DNA from 3 places in the Gordonia sp. DT219 genome. Region 3 is predicted to be linked to each of the others. Evidence: predicted binding sites of a transcription regulator. Region 3 holds the regulator's gene; each other region holds the start of a gene.
What was found. The regulator LexA, encoded in region 3, represses DNA repair genes until DNA is damaged. The targets are predictions, from matches to a motif close to CGAACANNTGTTCG.
Positions count from the first base shown of each region.

Region 1: ACPXB3_RS04910 (DUF222 domain-containing protein) is a predicted target of LexA. The motif match lies at 1,871-1,884, and genes of this name have one in related genera.
Region 2: ACPXB3_RS09375 (DUF222 domain-containing protein) is a predicted target of LexA. The motif match lies at 4,138-4,151, and genes of this name have one in related genera.

Region 1 covers NZ_JBNCNR010000002.1:318,282-324,136, reverse strand. The annotation lists gene ACPXB3_RS04915 (class I SAM-dependent methyltransferase) at 1-161, shown strand, start outside; gene ACPXB3_RS04910 (DUF222 domain-containing protein) at 237-1,847, opposite strand; gene dinB (DNA polymerase IV) at 2,055-3,266, shown strand; gene ACPXB3_RS04900 (HEAT repeat domain-containing protein) at 3,364-4,059, shown strand; gene ACPXB3_RS04895 (HEAT repeat domain-containing protein) at 4,046-5,059, shown strand; gene ACPXB3_RS04890 (phosphoketolase family protein) at 5,197-5,855, shown strand, end outside.
Region 2 covers NZ_JBNCNR010000005.1:109,150-115,004, reverse strand. The annotation lists gene ACPXB3_RS09390 (ATP-dependent DNA ligase) at 1-2,241, shown strand, start outside; gene ACPXB3_RS09385 (dienelactone hydrolase family protein) at 2,358-3,128, shown strand; gene ACPXB3_RS09380 (metallophosphoesterase) at 3,226-3,963, shown strand; gene ACPXB3_RS09375 (DUF222 domain-containing protein) at 4,193-5,464, shown strand; gene ACPXB3_RS09370 (MerR family transcriptional regulator) at 5,699-5,855, shown strand, end outside.
Region 3 covers NZ_JBNCNR010000001.1:319,181-325,035, reverse strand. The annotation lists gene hrpA (ATP-dependent RNA helicase HrpA) at 1-2,544, shown strand, start outside; gene nrdR (transcriptional regulator NrdR) at 2,518-3,024, opposite strand; gene ACPXB3_RS01600 (LysM peptidoglycan-binding domain-containing protein) at 3,065-3,667, opposite strand; gene lexA (transcriptional repressor LexA) at 4,035-4,685, shown strand; gene ACPXB3_RS01590 (phosphoenolpyruvate--protein phosphotransferase) at 4,741-5,855, opposite strand, start outside.

The DNA of each region.
Region 1 (5,855 bases), on a different contig from region 3:
AACACGGCTTTGACCCCGACGACTACGTTCTGCCCGACGACGTCGCCGCAATGCTCGACGACGAGTGGACGGTCGTCACCCAGGAGACCCGCGCGCGTGGCCGTCCGGCCGGCGGCGGGCATCACATCAACGATGTGGTTCTGCGGGCACGCCGCGGGTAGGTACTTGACCACACCGGGAATCTGCAGCAGTTAGTCGCGGTTTCCGCGACTAAAGGCTGCAGATTTTTGCGAGCGTCAGAGTCCGCGGGTGGTGAGTAGGTGGCGTAGGCGCGATTCGCTCGGTGAGCGTGTGACGGCATCCTTCAGTACGTCGGCGGGATCCCAGGTGATGATCTCGACGACGTCGTGGGCACCGGTGCTGCCGGCCGGCAACGGTGTACCCGTATCGGGTGGGTCTGGTGGTTGCCGGTGGATTTCGGCACGCACCTTCGCGAGCCCGGCGGTGAAGTCGGGCCCGACGTCGGGCAGTTTGTTGACCCGTTTCGGGTTCGGTGGGGCACCGGGGGCGGCGTTGCGCCGCCACCAACACCGCCCGGCCAGGGGGCCGTCCCGGTAGATGCCGGTGGTGTATTGGCCGAGTCTGTCGCCGACCATTCGGTTGTGTTTCGGACACGCCGGGGCGAGGTCGTCGATGTTGGTCAACCCGCCCTTCGCATAATCCAGGGTGGCGTGGTGGATCTCCGAATGCGCGGCCGGTTGTGAGCACCCGGGGTGTGAGCACACTTGGCCGTCGGGTTTGGCGAACAGTGCCATCCGTTGCCCGCGGCTCGCCAGCCGGGCACGCCCCAAATACAGGGGCACGGTGGTGTGCTCGCCGAAGACCGCCAACCAGGGTTGAGCGTCGGCGGCCAACCGGATGACGTCGGTGATGGGCAGCAGGCTGTTGGTGGCGGTGACGCCGTGGCCGGTTTCGTTGATCAGATCGGTCAGGTCGGCTTTGATGATCAACTGCACCGGCAAGCCGCGGTGGGATTCGCCGAGTTCCCCCGACTGCAACGCCAGTTTGTACACGGCCTGCATCGCATCATGGTTGCGTTGGGCTTGGCTGCGGGTGTCACGGTCGGCCGCGGCCGCCAATTTTTCGGGGTCGGCGTCTTCGACGGAACCCCACGGTGAGTCGGGGTCGTCGGGGTTGTTCATACCGGGTGCCGCCCATACCGCCCACACGGCTTCTTGGTCGGCACGGCATTCCGGGGTCATCTTGCCGGTCATCTTCGACATCTGCTGGGTGTCTTGGCGGCCGAGGAACACTTGGCGTTTCTGCTGGCGGTCGGTGTCGTCGGTCAACTCGCCATCGGGGTCGAAGTGTGCCATCAGGCGGGCACCGATCGCCGTCAGTTCGGCGGGGGTGTGCACGCGCGCGTAGTCGGCCATCTGCTTTTCGGCGTTGACCTTGATGTCGTGGTCGACCTGATGCGGGATGTCGTCGAGCACATCGATCACCACCCGCGCATGTGCGGGCCCGACCGCACCCTCGGCGAACGCCTCGGCAAGAGTCGGATACTTCGGGGCGAGGGGTTCACCGGTCAACCCGTGAAAGGTCGCGGTGGCGGTCATCTGCTTGCGGCGGCGCATCGGCTCCGACACCCGCAACCCGACGACCATCATGTCGAGCACCGACCGAAACCCGAACCGGCGCTCCGCATTCCGGTCGGATAGCTCGACGATCTGCCGGTCACCCTGAAAGGTCAGCTTGTTGATCGCGCGTTCATTGGCTGCCGCGACCTCCAACAACGACTCATCCGAACACTGCGACAGATCCGTCGAACCCATCTGATCGAGAAGGGCATGCAACAACGCCACCTGCTCATCCGGCGCAAGAGCCGGCAGGTCAACCGTTGTCATTGTCACCCCCCAGTGCGAGTCTGCGAACACAAGTTCGCAAGAACATGCGTACGAGTCTACACCGGATATGCCCGGTTGACTACCCTCTCTCGAAGAAATTTTCGGATTTCGTCCGCAGGCTTCGTCGGCGTCGGACCGCTGCGTTAAGATTCGCGCAAACGTTCGATAGATATCCACATTCGCGAGGGCGGGGAGGGAGACGCGCCGATGCGAATCGACAGCGCGGCCAGGCATGACGCCTCTATCCTGCACGCCGATCTCGACTCGTTCTATGCATCGGTCGAGCAGCGCGACGATCCGGCGCTGCGTGGCCGTCCCGTGCTCGTCGGCGGCGGGGTGGTTCTCGCCGCGAGCTACGAGGCCAAGGCCCACGGCGTGCGGACGCCGATGCCCGGCCGTGAGGCGCGTGCCCTCTGTCCGGGCGCCGTCGAGGTCCGTCCGCGTTTCGACGCGTACATGGAGGCCAGCCGCGCGGTGTTCGAGATCTTCCGCGACACCACGCCGCTGGTCGAGGGCATCTCCGTGGACGAGGCGTTCCTCGATGTCGCCGGGCTTCGGCGCCTCGTCGGCAGCCCCGTGTCCATCGCCGAGACCTTGCGGGCGCGGATTCGCACGGAGGTCGGACTGCCCATCACCGTCGGCCTGGCGCGCACCAAGTTCTTGGCCAAGGTCGCCAGCGCGGTCGGCAAGCCCGACGGCTTGCTGGAGGTCGCGGCGGGCACCGAATTGGCGTTCCTGCACCCACTTCCGGTGCGCCGACTGTGGGGAGTCGGCCCCGTCACCGAGGCGAAACTCGCCGACGCCGGCATCGCTACGGTCGGCGACATGGCCGCAATCGGCGAGAAGTCGTTGTGCCGCATCGTCGGTCCCGGCGCCGGGCGTCATCTGTTCGCCCTGTCCCTGGCGCAGGACCCGCGACACGTCGAGACCGGCAGGCGGCGTAGCTCCATCGGCTCACAACGTGCGCTGGGCCGTCGAATCCGCGCGGAGGCCGACATCGAGGCCACCGTCATCGCCATCGTCGAACGATTGGGCAAGCGTCTGCGCGCCGCCGACCGGGTATCCCGAACAGTGGTGTTGCGCCTACGCTTCCACGACTTCTCGCGAGCCACACGATCGCGTACCCTGGCCGAGCCGACCGATCGCACGGAAGTGCTGATGAGTTGTGCGCGCGCGCTCTTCGATGAGGCGCGCCCGCTCATCCGCGAACGCGGCTGCACCCTTATCGGTCTGTCGCTGACCAACCTCGGTGACGACGACGCGTTGCAACTGGCCCTGCCCTTCGAGGACGACCATCAACCCCAACTCGACGCCGCGATGGACCAATTGCGCAACCGCTTCGGACGAGACTCCGTCACCCGCGCCGTGCTCGTCGGGCGCGATCATGGTGAGGACGCCCCGATGCTGCCGGACTCCTGACGTCGGCGGGGCTGAGACGAAACGATGACCGGCACGGGGCAGACTTGACCTTGACACCGTGACAACCTGTTGGCTGGTGGTGAAGGAGGTGGTCGACATGAACGCCATCGAGAACCACAGCACCAACCGGGACGAGCACATCGAACAGCTTCTCCGGGCCCTCGGCCATCCCGACCCGTCAGTTCGCCTGCGCGCCGCGATGTCTGTCGGCGCCTTCGGTTCCGAAGACCCGGCGGACCAACGAGTGTCGGCTCGATTGATCGAACAGAGTGCGGTGGAGCCGGACTTCTTCGTCCGCGACATGTTGACGTGGGCATTGTGCAGGCAGCCCGCCGACGTCACCGTCCCGCGGTTGCTCGCCGAACTCGACTCCGGCACCACTCAGGCGAAAAGCCAAGCGCTCCATACGCTGTCGAAGATCGGAGACCAGCGGGCTTGGCCGCGCGTCGCCGCGATGCTGCACGACGCCGACGACGAGGTCGCTCGCGCGGCCTGGCGCGCGGCAATCGCGTTGGCTCCCGCCGATGCCGTACCCGCCCTGGCCGGGGATCTCGCGATGGAGCTGGGCCGACGTCTCGACGAGGAGGCCCGGCGCAGTCTGAGCCGCGCGCTCGTCGCGCTCGGTGCGGCCGGGTACACGGTCGCCGAGGCCGCGTCGAGCAGCGCGGATGAAGCCGCGCGTACCCACGCGCGGGCCACGGTCTCATTGTTCGACGACCCCGACGCGGCGTTCACCGAATCGCTCGAGCAGGCGCGCCGGGTGGCGATACGGGGCGTCGATGCTGATCGGTGAGGTCGCCCGCCGCTCGGGGGTCTCGGCGCGCATGCTGCGGCACTATGACCGGCTCGGGCTGGTCTCGCCGACCGGACGCAGCGCCGGCGGCTATCGGCAGTACGCCGCGGGCGACCTGCGCAGGCTCTTCCAGGTGGAGAGCCTGCGCACGCTCGGTCTGTCCCTGCCGGAGGTGGCTGCCGCGCTGGACCACCCCGACGCCACCCCGGCAAAGATGGTCGACGAACTCATCCGGCGAACCCGCGACCGCATTGCCGCCGAGGAGGTGTTGCTCGACCGGTTGGAACGCGTCGCCGCGGTGTCGCCGGCGGACTGGACCGATGTGCTGGGTGTGGTGACGATGTTGCGCGATCTCCGGTCGTCGTCCGGGACCCGGCGCATCCAGGCGGTGCTGACTTCCGACGACGATGTGCTACCGGTCGCCGAGGTCGTGAAAGCGGCACTGGCCGAGCAAGATCCGAATGTCTTCGGGACGCTGGCCTGGTCGCTGGCACGGGTCGGCGATGCGGTCCTGGACCCGCTCGTCGAGGGGCTCGCAGCGCCGGACGCGGCGGTACGCGCGCGGGCCGTCCGGGTGATCGCAGCCATCGACTCCGACCGCGTCGAGCCGATCCTGCGCTCGGCCCTGGCCGACGATGCCGCTGCGGTGCGTGACCACGCCGCCGTCGAACTCGCCGAGCGTGGTTCGGTGGCGGCGATCGACGCACTGGTCGAGATGGTCGTCGCCGGTCGCCGCGACATCGAGGCGGCCGAGGCACTCGGGCTGCTCGCCGAAGACGCGCACCTCGCCGATCGTATCGTCGCCGATCTGAAACGTCCCCTCTTTCCGGGCAATCCCACATCGAGCGACCAAGTGCGGCTGCGGATTACGCAGGCCCTCGCCGAAATTCCCGGCGGTGCCGCGCGCATGCTGCTGGCAGACCTCGCGAACGATCCGGCGTACGTGGTCGCGATGACTGCCACCGCCATCCTCGCCGCTGCCGGCCGGTCGCCGAGGTGAGCGCAACGTGAACGGATGGGGCCGAAGGTCTCTTTCTCGAGCAGATTGACGAGCTTGTCTGACGAGCAGCGCCCGACACCGGTAAGAAGGAGAGAAGGAACCGCGGAATTCATCCAACGGCGTGAGAGGCCCACACGATGTCCCAAGGCACCGGAATCGCAGCGCATGCATATGAGAAGGCCGATATCGAGGCGGACCTGCGATGGTGGGCCGCCGCGAACTACCTCAATATCGCCCAGATCTATCTGCAGGACAACGTCTTGCTACGTGAACCGCTCACCGTCGACCACATCAAACCGCGGTTGCTCGGGCACTGGGGCACCAGCCCCGGGCTGTCGGCCATCTACACGGTGCTCAACCGCCTCATCAACGAGACCGGATCGGAGTGGCTCTACATCACCGGTCCCGGGCACGGCGGCCCCGCGTTGGTGGCCAACACCTACCTCGAGGGCACGTACTCGGAGGTGTACCCGGACATCTCGCTCGACGCCGACGGCGTCCGCCGCCTGTGCCGGCAGTTCTCGACGCCGGGCGGCATCCCGAGCCACGTCAGCGTCCAGACACCGGGCAGCATCCACGAGGGCGGTGAGCTCGGGTATGCGCTGGTGCACGCCGCCGGGGCCGCCTATGACGATCCCGATCTGATCGTCGCCGCCGTGGTCGGCGACGGCGAGGCCGAGACCGGCCCGCTGGCGGGGTCGTGGAAGATCCCGGCGTTTCTCAATCCGGCCCGCGACGGTGCCGTGCTGCCGATCCTGCACCTCAACGGTGCCAAGATCGCCGGCCCGACGGTCCT
Region 2 (5,855 bases), on a different contig from region 3:
TGGCCCAACGGCGTCGAGTCCACCCCGTTCTTCGAGAAGTCGGTACCCGAGGGCACCCCCGAGTGGGTCTCGCGCCGCGCCATCGAACACAGCAGTCGCATCATCGAGTATGTGGTGGCCGATTCGCCGGCAACCTTGGTGTGGCTGGCGCAGATGGCCGCCCTCGAATTGCACACCCCGCAATGGCGTCTGCCCGCCCCCGACGAGACCGCGGTCTTCGCAGCCGAGGGCCCCAAGGCCAACCGGCTGGTCCTCGACCTCGATCCCGGGCCCGGTGTGACGCTCGCCGAGTGCGCCCAGGTGGCCTGCGCCGTCCACGACATGCTCGACGCCGCGGGACTGCCCTGCTATCCGGTGACCAGCGGCGGCAAGGGAATACACGTCTACGCACGGTTCGAGACGCCGGTGTCGGCGGACTCCGCGAGCGCCGTGGCCAAACAGATCGCCACCTCCCTGGCCCAGCAGCAACCCGACCGGGTCACCGCGATCATGGCGAAAGCCCAACGCCCCCACAAGGTTTTCATCGACTGGAGCCAGAACAGCGCATCGAAGACCACCTTGGCGCCGTATTCGTTGCGCGGGCGCGAACAGCCCTGGGTCGCCGCGCCACGCACCTGGGACGAAATGGCCGATCCCGATCTGACGCAGCTGCTCTACACCGACGTGCTCGCACGGGTCGAGGAGATGGGCGATCTCCTCGAGGGGCTCGACGACGACCCCGATACCGCCGACAGCACCGAGGCGACCGAAGATCCCGACGGTGACGACGCCGACGGACACGGCGAGGCGGACGGTGCGGCCACGAATGCCGGCCAGGTCATCAACCTGCGCGAATACCGTCGCAAACGCAACGCCGAGGTGACACCCGAGCCGTTCGACGACGCCACCGCCCGGCAACGGCGTGGCGCGGACACCGATGCGGCAGGCCCGATCTTCGTGATCCAGGAACACCATGCCCGGCGGCTGCACTACGACTTCCGGCTCGAACGCAACGGCGTCCTGGTGAGCTGGGCCGTCCCGAAGAACCTGCCGACCGATCCCGGCCAGAATCGGCTCGCCGTGCACACCGAGGACCACCCCCTCGACTACGCCGACTTCGCCGGCGACATCCCGGCCGGCGAATACGGTGGCGGGCACGTGGAGATCTGGGATCGCGGCACCTACGAAACCGAGAAGTGGCGCGACGACGAGGTCATCGTCCGCCTGCACGGAGAACGCGTCCAGGGCAGATATGCGCTGATCAAGACCGGTGACAAGAACTGGCTCGCGCACCTGATGAGCGACGAACCCCGACCCATCCTGCCCGACAGCCTGCGGGATCCGCGGCCGATGCTGGCCACCGACGAACCGGTGGAGAAGCTCGACCCGAAGGACTGGGCTTTCGAGGGCAAGTGGGACGGCTACCGTCTCCTGGTGCGCTACATCGGCGGTGAGTTCACCCTGACCTCCCGCTCCGGTCTGAACATGACCGCCGACTTTCCCGAACTCGCCGCCATGACCGACGATCTCGGGCTGATCGACGTCGTACTCGACGGCGAGGTGGTGGCCCTCGACTCGGCCGGGCGCACCAATTTCACGCTCCTCGCCGGGCGCCGATCCGCGGACGCCGGTATCACGCTCAAGCTCTATCTGTTCGACGTCCTCTACCTCAACGGCACCTCTCTGCTCGGCAAACCGTGGTCGCAGCGACGCGAACTACTCGAAGGGCTAGCACCCGCGTTCGGGCGTTCGCGCTACGTCGAGGTGCCCGCCCTGCTACCCGAGCCGGGCTCGGCGGCCGTAGCATACAGTCGCGAACACCAGCTCGAAGGCGTTGTCGCCAAGCGTCGTTCGTCGACCTATCAGCAGGGTCGGCGGTCCAAGTCGTGGCTCAAACAGAAGAACTGGCGCGACATCGAGGTGGTGATCGGCGGCTGGCGGCCGGGGCGCGGCCACCGCACCGACACAATCGGTTCCCTGCTCCTCGGTCTGCCGGAGGCGACCGGACTGCGCTACGTCGGGCGGGTCGGCACCGGGTTCACCGAAGCCCAATTGTCCTTGCTCGCCGAGGAACTCGAACCGCTGACGATCCGCCGCTCCCCGTTCCTGGACAAGTTGGATCGGCCGGTGGCGGCGAATGCGGTGTGGGTGCTGCCGAAGATCGTCGGTGAGGTGCGGTTCATGGATTGGACGAGCACCGGGCATCTGCGACATCCGAGCTGGCGCGGTATCCGACGCGACAAACTGCCCGGCGACCTATGAGGCGGGTACGCGTTCGCGCGGTCCGACCTGGTTCGCGCGGGCCGTCGACCACCTGCGTGAGCAAATTCGAGCCGCGCGACCCCTGCTGATCAGTCCACCGATTTCGAGAGGAAGAGATGAGCGAGACAACCGGAGAGAAGATCACCGTCACCGCCGCCGACGGCGATGCCGAAGCGTATGTGGCGCGGCCGGCGCCCGCGGCGGACGGCGACACCTGGCCCGGCGTCCTGTTTCTCATGGACGCGATCGGATTGCGCCCCCAGATCGAGAAGATGGCCGACCGGATCGCGTCGTGGGGCTATGTGGTGTTGGCGCCCAACACCTTCTACCGCAGTGGAACCGCGGCCGAGACCTCCCCCGACGAGCCGTTGCTCGATGCCGAGAGCCGCTCGACGTTCTTCGCGAAAGCGCGGCCGCGCATCAAAAGCCTCACCACCTACCGGGCGCGCGGCGATCTGGCCGCGTACCTCGACGCGTTGCGCGCGCTGCCGGAGACCGCGCCCGGGCCGGTCGGCGCGACGGGCTATTGCATGGGCGGGCGGCTGGCCCTGCTGGCCGCTACCACCCGACCCGATGACGTTGCCGCCGTGGGCATGTTCCACACCGGTGGCCTGGTCACCGACTCCTCGGACAGCCCGCACCTGTCGCTGCCCGAGGTGAAAGCAGAGGTGCTCGCGATACACGCCGATCACGACCGCTCCCTGCCGCCCGAGTCGGTCGCCGTGTTCGAACACGCACTCACCTCATCCGGTGTCACCCATCACGCCAGTGTCTATCCCGGTGCCCCACACGGATACACCATGGCCGACACCGCCTCCTACAACCACGATGCGTCGGAGTATCACTTCGCGGAACTGGCCAAATTGTTCGCCCGCACACTGGGGTGACGGCGGGCACGGCCACGCGCCGGCCCCGGTACACCCTCGGCGTGCTCTTGCGGTGCCATGCGGCTAGCCTCAGGTGAGTCGACAAGGGAGTGTGTGCGTGTTCGTCGTTGCCCACATCAGCGACCTCCATTTCAACGGAACGCGGTACAACCGCGCCCGGATCGAGTCGACCCTGAGTTATCTCAACGCACGCGCGGCCGGACTCGATGCGTTGCTGGTCACCGGCGACATCGCCGACGAAGGAACACCTCGCGAATACGTCGAGGCCTATCGCGTTCTCGAGTCCCCACTACCGATGCTGGTCACCGTCGGTAACCATGATCTTCGGGACAATTTCAGCGAGGTCTTCGGTCCTCGTCGCAGCATGGCCCCGGTCAACTCCTCGCTGCTCATCGGTGACGTCTTGCTGCTGTCGGCGGACAGTTCCATTCCCGGGGGCAACGACGGTTACCTCGACGACGACACGCTCGAATGGATGTCGGCGCAGATCGAGGCCGCCGGCCCGCAGACCCGGGTGCTGGTGGCCTTCCATCACCCGCCGGTGGACGTCGGTATGACCTACATGGACACCATCCGCCAGACCGGAGAACAGCGGCTGGCCGCTCTCGTCGGCAAACACCCCAACATCGTCGGCTTCGTCTGTGGGCACATACACTCCGCATGCGTCACCCGCTTTGCGGACCGTCCGCTCTGCATGGCGCCGGGTGTCTCATCGACACTGAACCTGCCCTTCGAGGGCACCGACATCATCAACCGCGGCCAACCCCCGGGTATCGCCTTCCACATGATCGACGGCGATCGCCTGATCACCCACTTCCGTTCGGTGATGTTCTAGCGTCCACCCGAGGCGCGAAACACTTTGTCCACAAGCAGTATTCGATACCCAGATCGCCCACCGGCGTGACGGCTGTTCACCGCAGGGAAAGTCGTTCACCGCTGGGGCAACTGTTCACTGGCGTGGCGAAAGTGGTTGCTGCCCTTGTGGATTAATCCTACAAACCCTGCCAGTCGAACAAATCTTCTGCTACACTGGACTCATCGCAAGATCATCCAGGGGGGATTCCATGATCGACGCCACCACACACTCCGCGGAGCTCCCGGCTGACCTGTTCGCGGGTCTCATCGCGCAGCTCGATGACCATACGTTCCGCGCGGACATCGGTTCGCGGGAAGCGTTCGCGGCGATGCAGCAACTGATCATCTTGCGCAACAAAGTCGATCACCTCGCCGCGACATTGACCGGCGAGTTCGACCGTCTCAAAGTGACCGCGCCCCAAGGCCGCTCGGTACGACAATTGTTGATCACCATGGGAATCGCACCCGCCGTCGCCGGCCGACTCGTCCGCGTCGGCACCACGAAGGAGCTCGACGGTCTGCGTATCCACACCGTCGACGGTGCGATATCCCTCGACCACGCCGACGCCGTCGTCCTCGGACTCACCCACATCGATTCCCGCACCGGCGAACCCGTCACCCCCGAACAGCGTCGCGACCACACCCGGTCCCTCGTCTCGCAAGCGTTGTCCGGGATGAGTCCCGCCGAAATCGGTAAGCACGCAAACCAACTCGGCAATCTGCTCGCCGACGACACCGACGGAAAGCCTGCCGCCGAAGACAAGAGCGTCAACGAACTCGGCTACCACAAGACCAGCGACGGACGCCTCGATGTGCGCGCCAACCTCGATGCGGTTGCCGGGGAGAAACTCCACAGTCTCGTCGAGAGTTTGTCCGCGCCAAAGCCTCAGCCCGATGGTTCGCTGGATTCGCGGTCGGCCGATCGTAAGCGCGCCGATGCTCTGGAAACGATCCTGGAGCTCGCGGCAAAGGGCCTCGCCGACGAGACCGTGTCGTGTAAACCGACCGGCGGTGTGCTGCTGACGATTCCTGCTGATGCCCCGAAGCTTTCCGCACTTGAGTTCATGGGATCGGTGACGCCCGCGACCGCGAAAACACTCGGGTGTGATGCCGGGGTCACCGTGGTGATCGTCGACGGTGACGAGGTGCCGTTGAACGTCGGACGCGAGAAGCGGTTGTTCACCCCGGCACAGCGAAAAGCGTTGCTGATCAGGGATAAATGCTGCATCAAGTGTGGTGCGCCGGCGTCGCGCACCCAGGCGCACCACCTCGTGTCGTGGGTCGAGGGTGGCCCCACCGACCTCGACAACGGCTGCCTTTTGTGCACGGCGTGCCATCACGATGTCCACGACAGGGGATGGGATGTGGTGATGGGCTTCGATCGGCACCCGTGGCTGGTCCCGCCCGCGGGTGTCGACCCGAATCGGCGACCCTTACCGGCCTACAACCGTCGCACCCTGCACCTCGACGACGCTGCCTGACACTGACCGTCTGACACGATCCGCCTGAAACAGGCCTACCCATAACGACTTCCCGACCCCGCACCCGGCCCGCCGGGACCGCATCTGTTCGTTGAGAACTTCATAGATAGATAGGGCTACGGCCCAGATCCCGGCTGTCGCCGGTCCACGTCGACCACCCTTCCGAGGTGGGACGTCGGTGCCGGCGACTGCCGGGGTTGACCTTCACGTAGATCGAAGCCCGATGATGTGGTGGTGGAAGATCCCGGGTTGATGCCGATCGGTTCGTTCGCGCGCAGGAGTGGGCTGACAGCGAGCGCGTTGCGCTTCTATGCCGATGCCGGCGTGCTGATCCCGACCGAGGTCGACCCGGCGTCCGGGTATCGGTTCTATGCGACAGACCAACTCGAGC
Region 3 (5,855 bases):
GTCGCCGAGTTCCCGTTTGTGCAGCCACCCGATGCGCGAGCCATCCGCGACGGGATGGCGGTGCTGAACGAACTCGGAGCCATCGCCACCGACCCGAAGGCGGGTGGCGCACCGCGCCTGACGGCGGTTGGCACGACGATGGCCCGGATCCCCGTGGATCCACGGATCGCCCGGATGCTGGTCGCCGCACGCGACGAGGGTTGCCTCGATCATGTGTTGGTCATCGCGGCCGCACTGTCGATCCCCGATGTCCGGGAGCGGCCCGCCGAGCACCGTGAGGCCGCCGACGCCGCGCACCGCCGGTTCACGGTCCCCGGGTCAGATTTCCTCGCCTACCCGAAACTCTGGACATATCTCAAGGACCGACGAAAAGAGCTGTCGGGCAACCAATTCCGCCGGTCCTGCGAACGGGAGTACCTGCACTATCTACGGATCCGCGAATGGCAGGACCTGCATCGGCAGCTGACCGGCATCGTGCGTGACCTCGGCTGGGAGGTGCCGCAGACCGAATCGGATGCCGACGCCATCCACCGCGCGATCCTGGCCGGGCTGCTGGGCAACATCGCCGCCCGCAATTCCGCAGGCCGCGAATACACCGGCGCCCGCAACACGACGCTGATGATCTTCCCTGGATCGTCGGTGACGAAGAAGCCGCCGTCATTTCTGATGGCAGCCGAGATCATCGAGACCTCAAGGCTTTTCGCCCACACCGTCGCGGGGATCGATCCGGTGTGGGTGGAGCGACTGGCCGGAGATCTTGTCAAGCGCACCTACAGCGAACCGCACTGGTCCTCACGGCAGGGTGCGGCGATGGCCTATGAGCGGGTCACCCTCTATGGCGTCACCCTCGTCGCTCGGCGGCGGGTGAACTACGGTTCGATCGATCCGGAACTCTCGCGCGAACTGTTCATCCGGCACGCCCTCGTCGAGGGCGATTGGCGCACCGATCATGTGTTCTTCGAGCGCAATCGGCAGCTGTTGCACGATGCTGCCGACGTCGAGCACCGGGTTCGTCGACGAGATCTCGTGATCTCCGAGGAACAGCTCTTCGAGTTCTACGATGGGCGTGTTCCGGCCGAGGTCACGTCTACCCGCCATTTCGACTCGTGGTGGCGCTCGGCGCGGGGGCGCGAGCCGCACCTACTCGATCTCACCCCGGCCGATGTCGCGGCCGATGTCGCCGTCGCCGACACCGACTATCCGGGTGTGTGGCGCCAGGGTGACACCCGCCTGGAGCTGCGCTACCGATTCGAACCCGGCACCGCCGACGACGGCGTCACCGTCGTGATCCCGCAGGCACTGCTCCTCCACGTGCGCAACGCCGGATTCGACTGGCTGGTGCCGGGTATGCGTTCGGAGTTGGCGGCCGAGTTGATCAAGACGCTGCCGAAGTCGCTGCGCAAGACGATGGCACCGGCACAGCGCTTCGCCGATCTCGCCCTGTCTCGCCTGACTCCCCGAGCCGAGCCGCTGACGCACGGCCTGGCGCGCGAGTTGTCGACCATCACCCGCCACACCGTCACGCCGGCCGATTTCGATCTCGACCGCCTGCCCGGGCACTTGCGCATGCATTTCGCCGTCACCGACGATTCGGGTGAGATCATCACCCGCACCACGACTTTCGCCGAGCTGACCACACCGAGGTCGGCGTCGGTGCCCCCGCCGTCCGAGCAGGTGTACACCACCTGGACCGCCGACGGCATCGGCACTCTGGAACTCGCCGAGACCGTCGACGTCGCCGGTCAGCGGGTCACCCGTCACCCGACGTTGCGAGTGGTCCGGGCGCAGGCACATCCGGCGGGCGTCGCGTCGGCCACCGCCCCGACCGCGGCCCTGGCCGACGCGCTGCGCCGCGATGCGGTGATCGTCTTGTTGGAGAACGCAATCGGGACACTCTCACCCAAGGCCGCCGGAGCCCTGGAGCCGGCCCGGCGGATTGCCCTGAGTCAGAGCCCCTACCGGGAGCCCGCCGGGCTCTTCACCGATTGCACCCGGCGTGCGGTTCGCGATCTGCTCGACGTCGAGGCGGCGAACACCGTGCGCACCCCTGCCGCGTTCTCGGCACTCGTCGACGACCTGCGACCGCGCGTCGTCGTGGCGGCCCCGGAGTACCTGTCGCTCGCCGTCGAGGCGCTCCGTGAGGTCGTGACCCTGCGGGGCGTGATCGACGAGCACTCCGGTCAACTCGCTGCCGATGATGTCGCCGAACAACTCGATGACCTGGTATTCGACGGCTTCGTGGTGGCGACGCCGCGCACGCATCTCGCCGATCTTCCCCGATATCTGCGGGGGGCGCGGGAACGGCTGGAGCAGCTCCCGGGGTCGGCCGTGCGTGATCGCGACGGGATGGCTGTACTCGACCGCGTGGTCGAGCGGTGGAATCAGCGCCTCGCCGAAGTGGGTGATGCGCGTCGCGATGCCGTCAACGAGCAGGCGCATTGGATGGTCGAGGAATTGCGCGTGAGTTTGTTCGCCCAGCGCCTCGGAACCCGATATCCGATCTCGGAGAAGAGGGCGCTACGAGCCCTGGACCGGCTCGGCTGAGACGACCCCGCCGGCGGATTCGGAGCGGCCATGGGTGAGGTTGCCCTGCAGGTCGTCGATCTCGCGCTGGAAGTCCTCGAGCGAATCGAAGGAACGATAAACCGACGCGAAGCGCAGATATGCCACTTCGTCGAGGTCGCGCAGCGGTTGCAGGATCGCCAGCCCGACCTCGTTGCTGGGAATCTCGGCAGCTCCGGAGGCCCGCACCGTCTCCTCGACCTGCTGGGCGAGCTGGGCGAGATCGTCTTCGTCGACCTGCCGGCCCTGACACGCGCGGCGCACCCCGCGCATCACCTTCTCGCGACTGAACGGCTCGGTCACGCCGTTGCGCTTGACCACCGCGAGCACGGCGGTCTCCACAGTCGAGAAACGGCGGCCGCAGGCACTGCATGAGCGGCGCCGGCGGATGGCCTGTCCTTCATCGGCGACACGGGAGTCGATGACCTTGGTGTCGTCATTCCTGCAGAACGGGCAGCGCATGCACCGAGGATACCGCCCGCCACCGCACCGACTTCTCGCGTCACCGGTAGGCCGGCGCGAGCAGCGACTGCCCTGCCTGCACGGCACTGCCGGACATGTCGTTGAGTTCGACGATCTTCTCGATCACCGACTGCCGGGGCATGTCGGGCGCCACCCGCGCCGCGATGGCGTTCAGCGATTCCCCGGCGCGCACATGGACCACCTGGGTGGCGATCGGCGCCGGCCGTGCCGACCCCCGCTGGGCCGATTCCTGATAGTCCGAACCGGCGACGGCGACCAGCCACACCAGTAGCGCCAGTGCCACGCCGGTCAGCACGGCCACCAGTGCGCCGGTCCGGCGAGACCTGTGGCCACCCGGATCACCCGTTCCGGCCAGGTGATGTGATCCGGCCGGTGACGTGCACCAGGTGCCGTCGGCGCCCGGTATCCGCCGGGAGACCGGGCGGATCGGCCGCCGGTCGGCGGGACGACTCACGGCCGAGGAACGCCGGGGGGCGCGGCGAGGATCGAGCGGCCGCTGTTCGCGGGGACGGGCGCGCGGAACCGGGTTGGTCGCGCCGGCGCGGGTCTGGCCGGTGAAGGTCTGGTCGGTGCGGGTCCGGCCGACGCGGGTCTGGTCGGTCGACAAAAGGGTGCTATGCATGGTCTCTTCCTGTCTCGATCACACATTCGATGAACGGATGTTCGAGTTGTACCACCCCGCTCCGACAATTTCTCCACAACACGTCGAACAGACGTTTGAGGATGTCCGAAACCTCGGCTATTCTGACCGGTGATCAGCTCGACCACAGGCCCGCGACAGGTGTGCACGTCACCTACCGGCCCACGGCCGGGGTGGCACGCACCCGATCGAAAGGACTCGAATCCCGATGAGTGAGAAGAAGGACCGTTCGTCGCGGCCGGCCGAGGCGGCCGATCCGGAGTCGGCCACCACAGAGTCGAGCACCGATGACGCCGCGACGGCGACGACACCGCAGGTTGATGACGCGGCGGCCGCCCCGCGGCGGCCCATCGTGCCGAGGGGTTTCGAGGCACCACTCACGCCACGTCAGCAGGGAGTGCTCGACGTCATCCGCAAATCGGTTCGCGAGCGGGGATATCCGCCGAGCATCCGCGAGATCGGTGATGCCGTCGGGCTCGCCTCGACCTCGTCGGTCGCGCATCAATTACGCACGCTGGAACGCAAGGGACTGCTCAAGCGCGACGCCAACCGGCCGCGCGCGGTCAACGTGCGCGACGCCGACCCGACGCCCACCGATGACAATCCGAACTCGGAGAACCTGCCCACCCCGACCTTTGTCCCGGTGCTCGGCCGCATCGCGGCGGGCGGCCCGATCCTGGCCGAGGAGGCCGTCGAAGACGTCTTCCCCCTGCCTCGCGAACTCGTCGGTGAAGGTTCCCTCTTCATGCTGCGGGTGGTCGGCGAGTCGATGGTCGACGCCGCGATCTGCGACGGCGACTGGGTGGTCGTGCGCCAGCAGAACGTGGCCGACAACGGTGACATCGTCGCCGCCATGATCGAAGGCGAGGCAACGGTCAAGACGTTCAAGCGCAAGGACGGCCACGTCTGGCTGATGCCGCACAACGAGTTGTTCGAGCCGATCCCCGGTGACGAGGCCGCCATCCTCGGCAAGGTCGTCACCGTCATGCGCCGGATCTGAGCGCAGGCGCTGATCAGCTGCGCGGTGTGTCAACCACGTTTCTCACACCGCGCAGTTAACAACGCAACGCCTCGCGGGCCGCGGCGCGAGCCGCACCCGGTGCAGCGGTGGCCACCGCCGCCGTGGCCGCGGCGCGGCATCGATCGAGGTCGACCTCGGCGAGTTTCGCGCCCACCGCGGCCGCGGCGGCGGGTGCACTCGACAACGACGTGACCCCGAGTCCGACGAGGACACAGGCGAGCAGCGGATCGGCCGCCGCCTCACCGCACACGCCCACCGGGGTGCCGGTGCGCGAACCCGCCTCGGCGACCATCGCGATGAGAGCGAGGACCGACGGCTGCCACGGATCGGTCAACTCGGCGAGCTCGGCCGACATCCGGTCGGCAGCCATCGTGTATTGCGTCAGGTCGTTGGTGCCGATCGAGACGAAGTCCACCTCGGCCACAATCGCCGGCGCAAGGATCGCTGCCGACGGGATCTCGATCATCACTCCGGCCACCAGACCCCGTCGGCGCACTTGCGCGGCGAATTCGGCCGCCTCGGGGGCCGAGGCGATCATCGGCGCCATCACCCATGGCGTGCTGCCGGTTTCCTCGGCGGCGCGCGCGATCGCATCGAGTTGTCCGGCCCGGATCTCGGGGTGTGTCGCCGCGATGCGGTTGCCGCGCACACCGAGTGCGGGATTCGCCTCGGTCCCGTGGTCGACGAATTTCAGCGGCTTGTCCGACCCCGCATCCAGGGTGCGGATCACCATCTTCTTGCCTCCGAAGGCCTCGATGACCTCCCGGTAGAGTGCCGCCTGTTCGTCGAGGGACGGTTCGTCCGGGCGATCGAGGAAGGCCAGTTCGGTACGGAACAACCCGACTCCTTCTACCGGGGACGCGGTGGCCGCACGGGCCGAGACGCCATCGGCGACATTCGCCAAGATCGCGACCTCGTGGCCGTCGGCGGTGTGACCAGGCCCGGTCCAGCCCGCAATCGCCTCCACCTCCCGGCGGCTCTGCTCCACATCGGCTCGCGCTCGGTCCGGATCCGGTTCCACCACAATCGTTCCCGCGGCCCCGTCGACCAGCACCGCGGTACCCGCGGAGACGACGTCGAGTTCGGCAACAGCCACCACACACGGAATCCCGAGTTGCCGGGCGATGATCGCGGTGTGACTGGTCGGTC